Regions from separate parts of the Bradyrhizobium sp. BLXBL-03 genome, predicted to be linked through region 1. Evidence: riboswitches for the same ligand, from Rfam matches in the RefSeq annotation. Region 1 holds a riboswitch; the other holds the start of a gene.
What was found. A riboswitch is a leader RNA that binds a small molecule or an ion and turns the genes downstream of it on or off. The one in region 1 is predicted to bind glycine.

Region 1 (8,872 bases):
TCTCTCGAAGCAATCCCCTATAGCGTACAAGCTCTCAAAAGTGGCGAACCGCCAATTCGACCAAGAGCGCTATTCCAGCGCGATGAAAATGGCGTTGGTCGCGTATCAAGAGGCCTTTGCTACAGGGATTCCTCAAAGGAAGATCCGTGAGTTTTTTGAAACTCGCCGTGCCCGATCCGGTGAGCATGCCACTTAACCGCGGCTCAGAAAAGTTGAAGTTCGCTAGCTGGTGGCTTGATTACTGGGCTAAAGGGCCCGAGTACATGCGCGCCACGGACCATTTCGACACGGATGCGCTCATCGGCGGCTTTCGCTGGCGCTTCATTCCTCGCCGGCCTTGTTTGATGACATGAGACCTTTGATTGCGGACTTGGTATCGACGACTCATCGACATGCAACTCTAGCGTCATCTGCGGAATGCGGCCGTGGTTGGCGCCCGGGGGCTGTCACGCGCTATGAAGTGTCTGGTCGCGACAGAAAGAGTCGATCCCATCGCCATGGCGTCTAGTTAAAAGAGCGGCACGCTTGTGAAGCTGTGGCGGCATCACATGCGCGTTGCGTGAGGCTCTTCGCGACCTCAGGCGTTCAACGACGGGCGCATGACGCGAGCGTCGTATGCACGGCTATGGTCTTTCCAAGAATGAGATCCGGTGCGGGCGGCGTGGCTTAAAAGGCGATGCGATCGCTTGCTCACGTGCTTCACCGAGAAGCCGATCTCGATCCAAAGCAGCGAGCGCAGCAGCCCCAACCTATAGGGTGTCGCTTTCCCGCGATAGCGCGGGAAAACAGATCAATGCCAGACCGGTATTGAACTCTCCTTCAATTGGTATTGGTCGATCGCCCGCAATCGCGACACACTTAATCTTCGTTTGTTCGGACACCGAAAAGTGTCCGCCGTGGAAGCCAGAGGCGTTTTCGATGCAGACGATCCCCGAGCTCAGCCTTGCGCGTGATCAAGAGTCTGTTAATCGCGTCTTCTGCACCGTTCGCCGGCGGCACGACCTTGCGTGATCTTCTGCAGATGCCTCAGGAAATCGCCGGCCCACTCCTGGAAGGCGATTGCGTTGTGCCTCGCTTCGCCAATCGGAGAGCAGGAGATTCGTCAAGGCCGAGAAGGGCGCAAAAGTCGATCTTCTCGCCATTCTATAGCGTTGCAGTGATCGCGTCGTCCAGATCCGGAGCGCCGACGCGTATTCGCGCGCCCCAACCCGTCCGATCAAGAAGGAGACACGGTACTTGGCTCGGTCGCTCGCGCCTCGGTGTCGTTTACACAAAGCTCTACCGGCATGGTGACTGGACACTTCGTGGAGTGCGGCCATGACATCACCTGCGATCACCTCGTGAAAGGTCGAAAGCACCACCTGCTTCACGAGGTTCGAACCGGTAACTTCGCCGCACTTGGACGAGCGAGATGATTCGACAGTCTGAGGAAAGATCGCCAGCGTTATGCCGAGGGCCGAATTCTCCCTGGCCATCGTTTGCATGCTGACGGCAAAGGTCAGCTTCAAGAGATCGTTGAGGGGTGCTCGGCGAACGATATTTGGATCGAGACCTGGAAAAATCGAAGAAGGTCCTGATCGCTTATTCTAGTCGGCAGTTTTTTCAATCAACAAAAGGGGTTATCGAGATGACTAAGAAGTTAATCCAGGCCAACCGGCGCCAGCTATTGATTGGCGCCGGCGCCAGCGCTGCCGGCACGATTGTCGCTCCGGCGCTGAGCAGATCGGCCCGCGCTCAATCCAAAGCTATCACCGTGGTGACTTGGGGAGGATCTTACGCCGAGGCGATGAAGAAGCACTGGATCACTCCTTTCATCAAGAAGACTGGAATAAACGTGCTAGTGGCGGACGGGCCAGACCTCGCCAAGCTTAAGGCGCAAAGCATTATGGGAACGTCCGAATGGGACGTAGTCGATGCCCCTGGAGCTATGGCTGTGTCCGGCACGAAACAGGGTTTTTGGGCGCCGCTCGACCGTAACATCATCAAGTCGGATAATCTGACCCTCCCGATCGCCGAAGATCGTGCTGGTCTCTACTTCTATGCCGGAGGCATCGCCTTCAATCCCAAAACGCATCCGGCCGGCAAGCACCCCACGAACTTCAAGGATTTTTTCGATACCAACGCGTTCCCGGGCCGCCGCGCATTGCGAAACCGCATCTCGGAAATGTTGGAGCTCGCCCTAATTGCCGATGGCGTGCCGCCAAAGCAACTTTATCCGCTCGATGTCGAGCGCGGCTTTCGCAAGCTCGATGCAATCAAGCCCTTCGTCGCCAAGTGGGTCGAACAGACGCCGCAGACAATTATGCTCCTCCAGACTGGAGAGGGGGACTTCTCGTACACTTATTCCAATAGGGCGAAGGTCGCAAAAGAATCGAACATCTCGATCGATTTTTCGCTGCAGCAAGTCATCTTTGGCGCGGCCTATTTCACGGTCCCTAAGGCCAGCATGAACAAGGCGGAGGCGATGCAATTCATCGCCTTTACACTGCAGCCCGATCGCCAAGCTGCTTTGATGGATGAGATGGGTATCATCCCGAACAACCAGCAGGCCATTCCGCTGATGAGCGCGGCATCGCGCGAGTGGCTCCCCGATATGAAAGGGCCGAATTCAGCCATTGTCGACGATGAATGGTGGGCGGACAATTTCGACAAGCTGCAGACCCGCTTCAAGCAATGGCTGTTGATTTGACGGCGGCTTAGTCGACCGCTTGATTAGGATTTCGGCGGCGGAATGAATCTCTTCCGCCAACAATCAACCCGATTGTAGGCCATGTCATCCTTTACGATGCGACCGTTGGAAGGCCGGGCATGCTTGATTCCCGCGCCGTTGCCGCTCGCGGGCGTTTTCTAATGCGGCTAGTTTTTACGTGACGGTCAGTCTAGATTGCTCACCTGCGACCCAGCACTACATCGCGCCGGTCAACGAACTTCTGTTCCGACGTGTCCTAGGCAGCACCCTGTCAATCAGCCTGGAGGCGACTCTCCTGACCGTTTTGATGGCTTACCCCGGAGCCAGGGGCTTGAACGGAAATGGATGATGTGGCCCAGTTGCATACCGACTGCGAGGTTGCTAACAAGCTCTGGGGACGCACCTTCGCCGGCCTCTGCGCGATCACCTACCGGGAAACGGGAGAGAACGCAGTTTGCGAGCTTTACGTCCGGGTCTTACGCCAGCAACAGGTTGGTCATTATCAAGAAGGACTGCGAAAGCTCGGCATCCGCGACGACGAGACCCCGGCGGTGGCCGCGGCCAAATACCATCACCTGACTAACGCAACCCGGCGGTCTATCGATGGAGTACATCGAAGAGTCGCCGAAGAAGGTTTGGATCCGCTACACAGCGCCGATGTGGGCTTTTGCGGGAATTGCCATGATGGCGCTACCCGGGTCCCTCCGCCGGAAGACCTTTACCGCCTGGCACCCCCGGAATGGCCAGCTAATGGTTGCCCGCGCCTCGGCTGGGTACCAAATTCATCATGGAAGCGGAAGCCAGCGATGAGGGTTACTTTATCGAGTACGATCAAGATCTACGCCAGGGAGAAGAATTTTGATACGAGGCTTCCCAACACATACCGGAGTTCGATCCCGCAGCGGCGCCTCGCCTGGATCCGCTACTGTGGCCTGAGGCACGCATCCTCAGGGCGAGGCGGAACTGGTCGCGGGAAAATGTGAGAACGACCGTTGAATGCCTCCTCCAGATGTTCGGTGAGCAGACGTACTTCCTGCTCGGCCAGGTCATGCGAGTGACCGCAATACAATATACCCATGAGTTGAGGAGGGACCTCGGAGTATCTGGGACCGACGCCGCGTCCATCACGACATTTCTCGTGGAGCTCCTTCGGGCTTGCGGCCAGCAGATCGAGTTCAAGGAGCGGAATGGCGCGTTCCACATCCGGGCACATTCTATTCTGCCATTTGATATGGATTCGCCGGAACAGCTGAAGCTGCGCTTTTCGAGTTGCAGACGATGAGCACTCGCCTGATCAATGGAAGAGTGTCGATATATCGTCAGCCGGACGGCAACAGCGAATTGTGCAGGATCGAGGATGCGGGACGCTGGCTGTGGTAAAACTCGACGGAAGGACCCGACGCCATGAAGAATCTGACTGTTTATTTCCCGGCGGGGCTCTGCCTGTCCCGCTCAGCATCGGAGAATTGCCGCAACCAACTTAATTTGATGTGCCCTCCATAGAGCCAGTCGTTCTGGCCGCGTTGGCCAAGGTCATGACCTGAGAAATCTCGGTCAGCAGACTGCAATCTTCGAACTACAAGACTAGACGGCCCACAGGCCGCCCTGGAAGCGGACAACCGGATCGTTAAGATCGGGATGTGGTCTTTAGCCAAGATCTCAGTACGAAAAACATCCGCACTATCCTGCGGGCTGTACCCAAGGTGCCGCGCCAAACGATCATCCCAGAAGCTCGCACCGTTGCGAGAGGTTCCGAAGGCGATGGTATGTCCGACCCGCGGCGCGGTAAGCGAAGCTTCGACTAAGCGAACCATGTCCCCGAATGAAAGCCACGATCTCAACTGCCTATGATTTGACGCTATGGCTTCACTTGCCCCGATCCGGATCGATACTGTCTCGAGGCCGTGGCGATCCCAATATAGCTGGGCGAGGTTTTCGCCGAACGCTTTGGCAAGCCCGTAGTAGGTGTCGGGCCTTACCAGCGCGTGAGCATCAATGATATCAGTTTGTTCGTAAAAGCCCACCACATGAATGGAGCTAGCAAACACGACCCGCTTGACCCCATGGCGGACGGCAGCGTCATAGAGACTGTGCATCCCCATGATGCTCACCCGATTAACGTCCGCGAAATCGACATCCTTTTTAACGATGCCCGCGAAATGGATGATGGCATCAACGCCGGACACCAGGCCGTCAGCAACCGTAGGATCGCCGAGATCCGCGACCACACACTGCTCGTTCTCATAGGATCCGCTCAGTGGCGCGATGTCCGTACTTCTTAGCAGCTTCACTTTCGGAGAGAGCTCGCGTCGGAGTATGGAGCCAAGATTGCCCGCGGCACCTGTTAGAAGAACTCGATGAAAAATCATCGTATGCCTTTCCGAAAACGACGCAATTGGGTTATCTAACCGGATTTGCGCACTTCATTTGCGGCAGGTGCCTTGACAATCCACTGCCCAAAGTATGGATTACCAAAAGCGGGAGAGACTGGCTCTTGTGATATGCAAGCGTCAGCGCCGACGGAGCAACTACCCCGGAAACTCTCAGGCAAAAGGACCGCTGCGTGTTGTCGACTCTGAAAAGCGTGGCCGCATGCCGCGCGCCGACGGTGTAAATCCTCGCTCGTATCCGCGAGCGAGATGATGCTCTCAGGCCAATGACAGAGGGGGTGTTTAGCTGACCCGCTGATTGCGGGCAGGAGCCCCATGTCTGCAGAAGTTAAGCGCATTGCAGTGATCGGCGCAGGAATTGCCGGTGTCACAACCGCATATAATCTGGCTAAACGCGGCTGCGATGTAACGGTTTTCGATCGACAGCCCTATCCTGCGATGGAAACGTCGTGTTTGCCAATGGTGGGCAACTATCCGCGTCAAATGCGGAAGTCTGGAATAGTTGGAAGACAATCCTTAAAGGCTTGAAGTGGATGTTCACCCCTGGGGCTCCGCTGCTGGTGGATCCAAAACCGAGCTGGCACAAACTGTCGTGGATGGCCGAATTCGTCGCGTCGATCCCAAAGTACGAGCAGAACACCGTCACGACAGCGCGACTCGCCATCGAGGCGCGCCAGCACCTCCGATTGATGGCGGCGAATGAAGGAATTGAGTTTAACTGTGAAGACAGAGGCATCCTTCATGTCTACCACTCCAAGACCGAGTACGCTTCTGCAGAAAAGGTTACGGTGCTGCTTGCAAAGGGAGGCTTGGTACGCCGGCCTGTCGGACCAAGCGAAATCCGAAGCATCGAGCCCGCACTGAAAGGTGATTTCTTTGGCGGTTTCTATACCGAAAGCGACTTCACCGGAGACATCCACAAATTCACCAATGAACTGGCGAAAGCGTGCGAACGCATGGGCGTGATCATGCGGCTTTCGACCGAAGTGACCGGCATCGGCTATGGAGCGGAGCATGTCACCATCGCTTGGCGGCCCATTGGGGCTGAGGCTGCTGTCGAAACTCTAACAGCCGAGTTTGACACGGTCGTCGTATGCGCCGGGGTCTATTCCCGCACGCTCGCGCGCCAGCTCGGCGACCGTATCAATATCTATCCCGTCAAAGGCTACTCTATAACCGTAAATCTGCTCGAGGAGTCGGATCGAAAGGCTGCGCCCTGGACTAGCCTGCTCGATGACAAGGCGAAAATCGTGACAAGCCGATTGGGCGCGGATCGCTTTCGGGTCGCCGGGACTGCCGAATTTAACGGGATCAACAAGGATATCCGGACGGCGCGCATCGAGCCTCTCATTGGGTGGTGCCGGAAGCACTTCCCTGAAATGAGCACCCGCCAGGTTGTTCCCTGGGCAGGACTTAGGCCGATGATGCCGGATATGATGCCTCGTGTCATGCGTGGTCGAAATCCCCGCGTCTTCTACAATACTGGCCATGGTCACTTGGGCTGGACGCTGTCCGCTGCAACGGCTGATGCAGTCGCGGCTTTGGCAACGGCTCGTCCGAACACTTAGAGCCTCTCGCGATGTTTCGGCTATCTTGGGGAGCAAGGTGCGCCCAGCCTTTCGATGGCTGAAGTTGACCGGATTTTCTGGACACTCGCTGTTCCGAGAGCGTCTTCCGGTCTCCGAGGCGGACTCTTGGCCAACCGCCGAGCGCCAGCATTCGACATTCGGTCGTGTGGGGCCTCGCGGCGGTATCTTCCCTGAGACAGCGTCGTCGGCCCTTGGTCCTGCTTGGGGTGATCGTAGGCTTGCTGACAACTGAGGCCGAACAGAGCTTTTTCAATGCCGATCACTTTCAACGTGACGCTCGCAAATTCCCCACCATTTGTGGCAAGCTCACCGAGAAGCGATAACAGCGATGGAAGGGACGATCGATGCTGGAGCTTCCTGCGATCGCCACTGCAGTTGAACTAGCTATCGATGGGAATGCGTTCGGAGCAATCGAGGGTTTACTTCTCAACGTCGTGCGATTTGATGGCGCCTCAGCATTCCGGTTCGACGATTATGAGCAGCCCGTTTATCTCTACGATACGTTCAGATCGACCGAGAGGACGGATCTGTACAGCGCATTTGTGAACGGGATCTACAAGCTAAGTCCATATTTCAGTTCGGTTATATCAAAAAGAGCGAACGAAGGATTCTATACAGTTTCGGACGTGGCGCCTGACGACTTCTTTTCTACGACGTACTTTGGCCTTTACTATGAAACTAAGCGGGTTTCTGACGAGGGGCTGTTCTTCTTGAAGGCCGGCAACCACGGCATAGTATTTATGATCGAAAGAAAGATGCCGAGCTCAAAGTTCTCAGAAAATGAATTGATGGCTTTGCGTGACGTGTTGCCAATTGTTAAATCGTTGCTGCGCAAGGAGCTGAGCTTTAGAGCCGAAGCGGGAGAACGCGCGCAGCCAGCTCCAGCACCCGCTGCGATCAGATTAGGCTTGAGCAAAAGGGAGCAAGAAGTTGCAGAACTGCTCCTGCAAGGACACTCCTCAAAATCTGCCGCAAGGGTGCTGGGAATCTCACCTCATACCGAGCGAGTGCATCGCAAGCGCCTTTATAAGCGGCTGGGTATCAACTCCCACATGGAATTATTCAGGCTTTTCTCTCGCACCTGATTTTTGTGTTTGGAACGTCTTTCACTATGGCCGCAGCCGCCAACGCAGCGACATTCCAATCGAAAATTGCGGTCTGTTACCGCTTTCTCTGGGTTGAGAGGAGCCCGTGGCTGGTAGACGCTCCATAACACGTGCCGTCGACATTACGGGAACCACTAGGGGGCGGGGCAGTCGGTTGGCTCCAGCTCGATGGGCGTGGGTATGCGTTCAGCTAATAGCACGAGCGTGGCCTCTCTCGGCTATCGAGATGACGGCGCGTGGTTTGTCGTGGGGCCGGCGCAGCGATATGAACTCAAGGTCGACTGAGTCGCGGGGCAAAGCCACCACGCGTTTGCGGACAGGGCGATCAGCGTTAGAGGCGCTGAGGTCCGAGAGCTTCTAGACAGCGAGAAATATCGTCCTCAGTTGTCTGCCAGCTCGTGACTAGACGGAGAACCTTCGCACCGCTAGCGGCGGCTTCCTCGCGGTCGAACGCGGCTGGATTATAGAGTTTGACGATCTGGTCCTGGCATTGGAGGCGATCTGCGGTCTCAGAATCGATCTCCACAAATACCAAGTTTGTCTTCACATCGAAGACGGCCTCGAAATTTCTGGACTGTAAGGCGTTGGCGAGAACCGCTGCTTGTTGATTCGCACGTGTCGCCAATTCCAACCACAACCCGTCTCGCAGAGATGCCAATGCCTGCGCAGAGATGAAGCGATGTTTTGCCAACAGGTGCCCAGAGCGCATTTGACGGAAGCGAAACTCTTCTGCCTTCTCGATGTCGAACAGGACGACAAGGTCGTAAAATGCCCCGCCATTCTTGGCAATGCCAAAAGAAATGGCGTCAGGTGCGATCTCTGCCGCGATCTCTGCCGGAGAAGCCCCCATCGCCGCAAGCGCATTTGCGAAGCGAGCCCCATCCAAATGGAGACGCGCATCATGCCGTCGGACGATGGCGGCGATATCCTTTAGCTCTTGCAATGAATAGATTGTGCCGCACTCGGTCGCCTGAGAGAGTGATACAAGGCCGAAATTTGGCGAGTGCGGATCGCCAGGAATTCCCATACTTAAAGCAGTCGTGACACCTTCAACAGAAAGTTTGTCCAGCCGCCCGCACCAGCGCTAAGTTTGCCACC
Region 2 (8,872 bases), 4.0 Mb from region 1:
TAATTGGCATTGAGGATCGCGACCTCGGTGGCGCGCTTCAATCCTTCGCCGCCCATCATCAGGATGTAGATGTAGGAGATGGTCAGGATCGAGGCCGAGCCGAACGGCGCGGCCGAGACCGGGCCGACCGCAGCATCCGCCTTGGTTGCCGGGTGACCCGGGAGGAACGGCGCGAGATGCGCCTTCACGCCGATCGGGCCCATGCCGGGGCCGCCGCCGCCATGCGGGATGCAGAAGGTCTTGTGCAGATTGAGGTGGCTGACATCGGCGCCGTAATCGCCGGGCCTGCTAAGGCCGACCTGCGCATTGAGGTTGGCGCCGTCGAGATACACCTGGCCGCCATGGCCATGGACGATGTCGCAGATCTCGCGGATATGCTCCTCGAACACGCCGTGGGTCGAGGGATAGGTGATCATCACAGCGGCGAGATCGTTCGAGTGTTTCTCCGCCTTGGCACGGAGATCATTGACGTCGACGTCGCCGTTCTTCTCGCAAGACACAACCACCACGTCCATGCCGACCATCGCGGCCGAGGCCGGGTTGGTGCCGTGGGCGGAGGAGGGGATCAGGCAGATCTTGCGATGGCTCTCCCCGCGCGCCGCATGATAGCCGCGGATCGCCAGCAGCCCGGCATATTCGCCTTGCGCGCCGGAGTTCGGCTGCAGCGAGATCGCGTCATAGCCGGTGATGTCGCACAGCCACTTCTCCAGCCGTGCAAACAGCGCGTGATAGCCGGCCGCCTGCTCGCGCGGGGCGAACGGATGCAGCGAGCCGAACTCCGGCCAGGTCAACGGCATCATCTCAGTGGTCGCGTTCAGCTTCATGGTGCAGGATCCCAGCGGGATCATCGCGCGGTCGAGGGCGAGGTCGCGATCTGAGAGCTTGCGCATGTAGCGCAGCATCTCGGTTTCCGAGCGATGCGCGTGGAACACCGGATGGGTGAGGAACGCGGTGGCGCGCTTCAGCGCTTCCGGCAGAGCTTCGCGCGTGGTGGCGTCGATCTCGGCATAGGACAGCGTGCCGCCGAAGGCGCGCCAGACGGCTTCGACCGTTGCTGATGTCGTGGTCTCGTCGAGCGCAATGCGAAGCGCGGTATCGCCGATGCCCAGATTGATCTTCTCGGCGGTCGCGCGCGCAATGATTTCGGCGCGCTTGGCGCCGGCATCGACGCTCAACGTGTCGAAGAAAGCTTCGCTCTCGGGCGCAAAGCCGAGCTTGCGCAAGCCGGCCGCGAGCACGGCGGCGCGGCGATGCACATTGCGCGCGATCTGCGCAAGGCCCTCGGGGCCGTGATAGACCGCATACATCGCGGCGATCACGGCGAGCAGCACCTGCGCGGTGCAGATGTTGGAGGTCGCCTTCTCGCGGCGGATGTGCTGCTCGCGGGTCTGCAGCGCGAGGCGATAGGCGGGGGCGCCGCGGGAGTCGACGGAGAGGCCGACGATGCGGCCGGGCAGCGAGCGCTTCAGCGCATCGCGCACCGCCATATAGGCCGCGTGCGGTCCGCCATAGCCCATCGGCACACCGAAGCGCTGGGCCGAACCGATCGCGATGTCGGCCCCTAATTCGCCGGGCGAAGCAATCAGCGTCAGCGCCAGCAGATCGGCGGCGACGATCGCAAGCGCGCCCTTGGCCTTCAGCGCTGCGATCGCCGGCCTGAGGTCGCGCAATGCGCCCGAGGTTCCCGGATATTGCAGCAGCGCACCCAGCACGTCCGCCTTGTCGAGATCGGTGAGGGGATCGCCGACGACCAGATTCCAGCCGAGCGGCTCGGCGCGGGTGCGCATCACGGCGAGCGTCTGCGGATGCACGTCCTTGTCGACGAAGAAAGCTTTCGCCTCGACCCTCGAGTGCCGCTCCGCGAGCGCCATGGCTTCGGCGGCGGCGGTGGCCTCATCGAGCAGCGAGGCGTTGGCGACGTCGAGGCCAGTCAAGTCGCAGATCATGGTCTGGAAGTTGAACAGCGCCTCCAGCCGGCCCTGGCTGATCTCGGGCTGATAGGGCGTGTAGGCGGTGTACCAGGCCGGATTCTCCAGGATGTTGCGCTGGATCACCGCGGGCAAAATCGTGCCGGAATAGCCCTGGCCGATCAGCGAGGTGAAGACCTGGTTCTGGCGGGCGAGCTCGGCCATATGCGCGATCGCCTCGGTCTCGCTGAGCGGCTTGCCGAGATCGAGCGGGGCGGCCTGCCGGATCGCGGCCGGCAGCGTTTCCGACATCAACGCGTCGACGCTCTTCGCGCCGACCGTCTCGAGCATTGCGGCGACATCGCGCGCGGAGGGGCCGATGTGGCGGCGGACGAAACTGGCGGTGTCGCCATTGGATTTGCGGTGCGCGGTCATCATGGGTCCTCGCTTTAGGTCATCTGTCGTTGCCGTCATGCCCGGGCATAGCCGTCCGAAGGACGGCGTCGCTTCGCTCGCCTATGTCCCGGGCATCCACGTTCTTCGCGCCGTGAGAAGGTCGTGGATGGCCGGGACAAGCCCGGCCATGACGATGTGGAAAGATCGCGCTTCATCTCACGCCGTGTGTGCCTTGTAGGCGGCTTCATCCATCAGGCCGCCGAGTTCGCTCTTGTCGGCAATCTTCATCTTGAAGAACCACGCCTTGGTCTGCGCGTCCGAGTTCACCAGCGCGGGTTCGGCGGCGAGCGCGTCGTTGGTCTCGACCACCTCGCCCGAGATCGGCGCGTAGACGTCGGAGGCGGCCTTGACCGATTCCACGACGGCGGCGGCTTCCGCCTTCTTCAGGCTGCGGCCGACCTTGGGCAATTCGACGAACACGACGTCGCCGAGCTGGGACTGCGCGTAATCGGTGATGCCGACGGTGGCGACATCGCCGTCGATCGCGAGCCATTCATGGTCGGAGGTGTACAGCGTCGTGGTCATTGTCTTAGTCCTCAGCGTTTGTAGGTGTTTTTCACGAAGGGCATGGCGGCGACGGCGAGCGGGAGGCGTTGCCCGCGCACTTCCGCAAAGAGCTTTGTGTCGAGCGCGCTCAGACGCGTGGGCACGTAGCCCATCGCAACAGGCGCGTTCAGGCTCGGGCCGAAGCCGCCCGAAGTGACCTTTCCAATCGGCTCGCCACCTTCGCTACCGGCAAACAACAGTGCGCCCTCGCGCACGGGCGCGCGGCCCTCGGGCCGCAGGCCGACCCGGCGGCGGGATGCGCCGTGATCGAAATGCGCAAGGATCTTTTCAGCGCCGGGAAAGCCGCCGGCGCGCGCGCCGCCGCTGCGGCGGCTCTTCTGCACCGACCATTCCAGCGCGGCTTCGACCGGCGTCGTCGCAGTGTCGATGTCGTGGCCGTAGAGGCAGAGCCCCGCTTCCAGCCGCAAGCTGTCGCGGGCGCCAAGGCCGATCGGCATCACATCGGGGTTTTCGAGCAGCGTTTTGGCGAGGCGCCCGGCATCCGCCGCAGGCACTGAAATCTCGAACCCGTCCTCGCCGGTGTAGCCGGAGCGCGAGACGAAACAGGCGAGGCCGGCGACAATATGCGGGCCGGCATCCATGAACTTCATGGCCGGCGCTGCTGCACATGATTTCGTCAGCGCCGACTCCGCCTTCGGGCCCTGCAACGCAATCAGCGCGCGATCGGCCAGCGAATCGATGACACAGGTGTCGGAGAGATGCGCGCGCAGATGCGCCTCGTCCTCGGCCTTGCAGGCGGCGTTGACCACCAGGAACAAATGGTCGCCGAAATTGGCGACCATGAGATCATCGAGAATGCCGCCGTCCGCATTGGTGAACTGGGCGTAGCGCTGGCGGCCAGGTGCGATCGCCACGATGTCCTGCGGCACCAGCCGCTCCAGCGCGCGGGCGGCGTCCTCGACCTTGCCCGACTTTGGCCGGAGGGCGATCTGGCCCATATGGGAGACGTCGAACAGGCCGGCGGAATTGCGGGTATGGAGGTGCTCTTTCAGCACCCCCGCGGGGTACTGCACGGGCATGTCATAGCCCGCAAACGGCACCATCTTGCCGCCAAGGGACAGGTGCAGGTCGTAAAGAGGGGTACGTTTCAGGGAGTCTTTGTCGTCACGCACGGACATCACGGGGGCCCTCGGCGGTTCCCCGGGGACGATTCCCCGGGACAAACCAGTCGAAGCCCCATCTGTCGCTGTGCCTGAGAGTATTATCCCGTCGGCGGACGCTATCCGGGTCCTAAGCCCGCCAGCGCCTCTTTCCAGATGTCGTCAAAGCCACGCGGTCCTTTTGCCTGAGAGTTTCCGGGGCGGTTGCTCCTTCGGCGCCGGCACCCAATGCCGGTCTCTCCCGACGTGGCCGTACGATATAGATGGGTAAAGACCACAGGCCAGCCAAGCCTGTCAACGCAGGACTATCGGCTTTCAACGGGATTGCAGGGGGATGACGCGACTGCGGCAACCCTCTGATCTCTCTGCACAGTTTCTGGACAGGAAAGCTGGCCTTGTCTAAAAGCGCTTTGGCCCGCAGATATCAGCCCAAATCGCCAGGTTTGGATGGCAAATTGGCGGGTCCTAAAGCGCGCCGAGAGTCATCGCGCTTTAGCTCCTTGTTTGAGCATGATCTTTCCGGAAAACCGCTTCACACTTTTCCGGATCATGCTCCAGCACACCCGATTGGATGAACATGAGCGGCGTCAACGAGATCAGGTCGACCTTTCTGAACTTCTTTGCCGAGAACGGCCACGAGATCGTGTCGTCCTCGCCATTGGTGCCGCGCAACGATCCGACGTTGATGTTCACCAATGCCGGCATGGTGCAGTTCAAGAACGTCTTCACCGGCGTCGAGAAGCGGCCTTACCAGCGCGCCACCACGTCGCAGAAATGCGTGCGCGCCGGCGGCAAGCACAACGACCTCGACAATGTCGGCTATACCGCACGCCATCTCACCTTCTTCGAGATGCTCGGCAATTTCTCGTTCGGCGACTATTTCAAGGAGCGCGCGATCGAGCTGGCCTGGAAGCTCATCACCAAGGATTTCGGCCTGAAGAAGGACAAGCTGCTCGTCACCGTCTACCACACCGACGACGAGGCGCACGGGCTGTGGAAGAAGATCGCCGGCTTCTCCGACGACCGCATCATCCGCATCCCGACCTCGGACAATTTCTGGGCGATGGGCGACACCGGCCCCTGCGGCCCGTGCTCGGAAATCTTCATCGACCGCGGCGACCATATCTGGGGCGGCCCTCCCGGTTCGCCGGAAGAGGATGGCGACCGCTTCCTCGAATTCTGGAACCTGGTGTTCATGCAATATGAGCAGGTGACGAAGGAGGAGCGCGTGAATCTGCCGCGCCCCTCGATCGACACCGGCATGGGCCTGGAGCGCATGGCCTGCATCCTGCAGGGCGTCGACAGCGTGTTCGAGACCGATTTGTTCCGCCATCTGATCGACGCGACGTCGTCGGCGCTGGGCAGCGGGCCGACCGAGCAGAACGCGGCCTCGTTCCGCGTCATCGCCGACCATTTGCGCTCCTCGGCCTTCCTGGTCGCAGATGGCGTGCTGCCTTCCAATGAAGGCCGCGGGTATGTGCTGCGCCGGATCATGCGCCGCGCCATGCGCCATGCGCAGCTGCTCGGGGCGAAAGAGCCGCTGATGCATCGCCTGGTCTGGGCGCTGGTGCGCGAGATGGGCCAGGCCTATCCTGATTTGATGCGCGCGGAGAATTTGATCGAGGAAACGCTGCGGCTGGAAGAGACGCGCTTCCGCAAGACTCTTTCGCGCGGCTTGGCGATTCTCGACGAGAAGAGCGCGTCCCTGAAGAAGGGCGACATGTTCGACGGCGACGTCGCCTTCACGCTGTACGACACCTATGGCTTCCCGCTCGACCTGACGCAGGACGCGCTGAAGTCGCGCGGCATCGGCGTCGACCAGGCCGCGTTCACCGACGCGATGGAGCGGCAGAAGGCCAAGGCGCGCGAGTCGTGGAAGGGATCGGGCGAGGCGGCGAGCGAGGCGATCTGGTTCCCGTTGCGCGAGAAGCTCGGGGCGACCGAATTTCTGGGCTACGAGACCGAGAGCGCGGAAGGCGTGGTCTCGGCGCTGGTGAAGGACGGCGCTGAAGTTGCCAGCCTCAAGGCTGGCGAGACGGGCGCGATCGTGCTGAACCAGACGCCGTTCTACGCGGAATCGGGCGGCCAGGTCGGCGACACCGGCGTGCTCACGGGCGAGGGCGGGATCAAATTCCGCGTCACCGACACGCAGAAGAAGCTCGGCGATTTCTTCGTGCATGTCGGCACCGTAGAGGGCGGCGAGTTGAAGGTCGGCACGGCGCTGCAGCTCGAGGTGGATCATGCGCGGCGCTCGTCGATCCGCGCGCATCACTCGGCGACGCATCTCATTCACGAGGCGCTGCGCCAGGTGCTCGGCGATCACATCGCCCAGCGCGGCTCGATGGTCGCGCCTGATCGTTTGCGCTTCGACTTCGTGCATCCGAAGCCGATCACGCCGGAAGAACTTGCCCGCGTCGAGGACATCGCCAACGACGTGGTGCTTGAGAATGACGAGGTCACGACGCGCGTGATGGGCGTGGACGAGGCCCGCGAGGCCGGGGCGCGTGCGCTGTTCGGCGAGAAGTATGGCGACGAGGTGCGTGTCGTCTCGATGGGCAAGACCGCGCGCGAGCGCGGCGCCAATGCGCTCGGCTGGTCGGTCGAGCTCTGCGGCGGCACCCATGTGCGGCGCACCGGCGATATCGGCCTGATCACGCTGACCGGCGAGAGCGCGGTCGCCTCCGGTGTGCGCCGCATCGAGGCGCTGACCGGCAATTACGCCCGCAAGCATGCCAACGACACCATGGCGCTGGCGAAGACCGCGGCGAATGAGCTGCGCACCTCGCTCGACGACGTTCCGGCGCGCATCACCGCGCTGATGGAGGAGCGCAAGAAGCTCGAGCGCGAGCTGTCCGATGCCCGCAAGAAGCTGGCGATGGGCGGCGGCGCGGCGGCCGGTGGCGGCGCAGCCTCCGGCGTGCGTGAGGTCGGTGGCGTCAAGCTGATGGCGCGCGCGGTCGAGGGCATCGAGATGAAGGATCTCAAGAGCCTCGCCGATGAGGCCAAGAAGCAGATCGGTTCCGGCGTGGTCGCCATCGTCGGCGTCACCGAGGACGGCAAGGCGGGGGTCGTGGTCGGCGTCACTGCCGATCTCACTGCGCGCTTCAACGCGGTGAACCTCGTGCGCGTCGCCTCCGAGGCGCTCGGCGGCAAGGGCGGCGGCGGCCGTCCCGACATGGCGCAAGCCGGCGGCCCCGACGGCGCCAAGACGACCGAGGCGCTCGCGGCGATCGAAAAAGCGATGGGGGCTGCGTGAAGCCATGCGCCTCGTTCCGCGAGGACGTGGGCTTCGCGATCCGAACCTAAGGGATCGCCTCTACGAATTGCTGGAGCACGATCCCCTGGCCTACTCGGTCGGGTCGCGCTTCATCCAGCTGGTCATCAGCGTCATCGTGCTCGACGTGGTCGCGATGATCCTCGCCTCGGTGCCGGAGCTGGACGCGCGGTACGGCACGCTCTTTTCGGCGATCAAGATTCTGGCCGTGATCGTGTTCGCGCTGGAATATGCGGCGCGGCTGTGGACGGTCGCGGGCCACACGCCGCGCAAGGGCTCGGCGCTGTCAGACCGGCTCGGCTACGCCTTCTCGGCGCTCGGCATCATCGACCTCATGGCGTTCCTGCCCGCTGCAATCGTGCTGGTGATGGGGCGCCACGCGACGCTGGCCGCGCTTGGCGTGCTGCCGTTCTTCAAGCTGATACGGTATTCGCCGGCGATGCGCTCGCTGCTCGCGGCTGTGCATGCCGAGCGGCGCGCGCTGATAGGCTGCGTCGTCATCCTGATCGGCGTGGTGCTGACCTTCGCCTCGCTGCTTTATGCCATCGAGCGCGACGTGCAGCCGACCAAGCTCGGCACCATTCCGGATGCGATGTGGTGGGCGATCGTGACGCTCGGCACCGTCGGCTATGGCGACGTCGTGCCGGTGACTGCGCTTGGAAAATTTATCTCGGTGTTCGCGATCATCTCGGGTTTTGCCATGATCGCGCTGCCGGTCGCGATCATCTCGACCGCCTTTGCCGAAGAGGTGAAGCGGCGCGACTTCGTCGTCACCTGGGGCATGCTGGCGCGGGTGCCGCTGTTCTCGCATCTGTCGGCCGCCGAGATCGCCGATATCATGCGGCTCTTGCGCGCCCGCACCATCGAGCAGGGCGAGATATTGGTGCGACGGGGGGATCCCGCCTCGTCGATGTATTTCATCACCGCGGGCGAGGTCGAGATCACGCTGCCGAACCAGCATGTCAGGCTCGCCGACGGCACCTTCTTCGGCGAGATCGCGCTGCTGCACAAAACAAAACGCAGCGGCACGGTGACCGCGACGCGCAAGACGCGGCTGCTGGTGCTGGACGCGCAGCATTTTCACGCCCTGATCGAGCGCATGCCGACGCTCGCCGCCCATGTCCACACCACCGCGAAAGCGCGGCTCGAGGAGACCGGCGATCTCGCGGCGACGGAGCTGGCGCAGGCCGAGCGCGAGGGGACCGACCGCTGAGCGGTCAGCCTTTCTTCAGGAAAATGTAGTCGGCCGAGTAGGGCGCGCTTCTGAACTCGCCGGCCTTGTCGCAGGTCCCGTCGAGCTTGCCGCCATGGGTGTTGATGCGCTGGACTGTCGTCACCGGCGTCAGCGCGCCGCTGCCGCGGCGGGAGGCGATCTCCAGCTTCAGCCAGGGGATATCGGCAGCCGTCGCGCCCGGCGCGTTGCCGATGGCCTTGCCGGCCACGGCGCTGCCGTCGGCGAGCTCCCAGTTCGGGCCGGCATAGTGGCGGCCGATGGTCTTGCCCTCGGAGAGCAGTGTCGCGACCGGCTCGCGGAAGGTCCAGGCGAGCTTGCCGTCGGTGCCCGGCTT

Region 2: linked by a shared signal. The riboswitch ahead of gcvT (glycine cleavage system aminomethyltransferase GcvT) and the one ahead of ACNJX9_RS34935 (D-amino acid dehydrogenase) in region 1 are both predicted to bind glycine.

The regions. Positions count from the first base shown of each region.
Region 1 covers NZ_CP182470.1:7,346,891-7,355,762, reverse strand. The annotation lists gene ACNJX9_RS34950 (enoyl-CoA hydratase/isomerase family protein) at 1-196, shown strand, start outside; gene ACNJX9_RS34945 (ABC transporter substrate-binding protein) at 1,523-2,689, shown strand; gene ACNJX9_RS34940 (NAD-dependent epimerase/dehydratase family protein) at 4,111-5,058, opposite strand; glycine riboswitch at 5,158-5,258, shown strand; glycine riboswitch at 5,259-5,362, shown strand; partial or broken gene ACNJX9_RS34935 (D-amino acid dehydrogenase) at 5,395-6,647, shown strand; gene ACNJX9_RS34930 (helix-turn-helix transcriptional regulator) at 7,013-7,753, shown strand; gene ACNJX9_RS34925 (threonine aldolase family protein) at 8,106-8,801, opposite strand.
Region 2 covers NZ_CP182470.1:3,319,881-3,328,752, forward strand. The annotation lists gene gcvP (aminomethyl-transferring glycine dehydrogenase) at 1-2,342, opposite strand, end outside; gene gcvH (glycine cleavage system protein GcvH) at 2,520-2,888, opposite strand; gene gcvT (glycine cleavage system aminomethyltransferase GcvT) at 2,900-4,048, opposite strand; glycine riboswitch at 4,195-4,284, opposite strand; gene alaS (alanine--tRNA ligase) at 4,608-7,286, shown strand; gene ACNJX9_RS15765 (cyclic nucleotide-gated ion channel) at 7,291-8,517, shown strand; gene ACNJX9_RS15770 (DUF3455 domain-containing protein) at 8,522-8,872, opposite strand, start outside.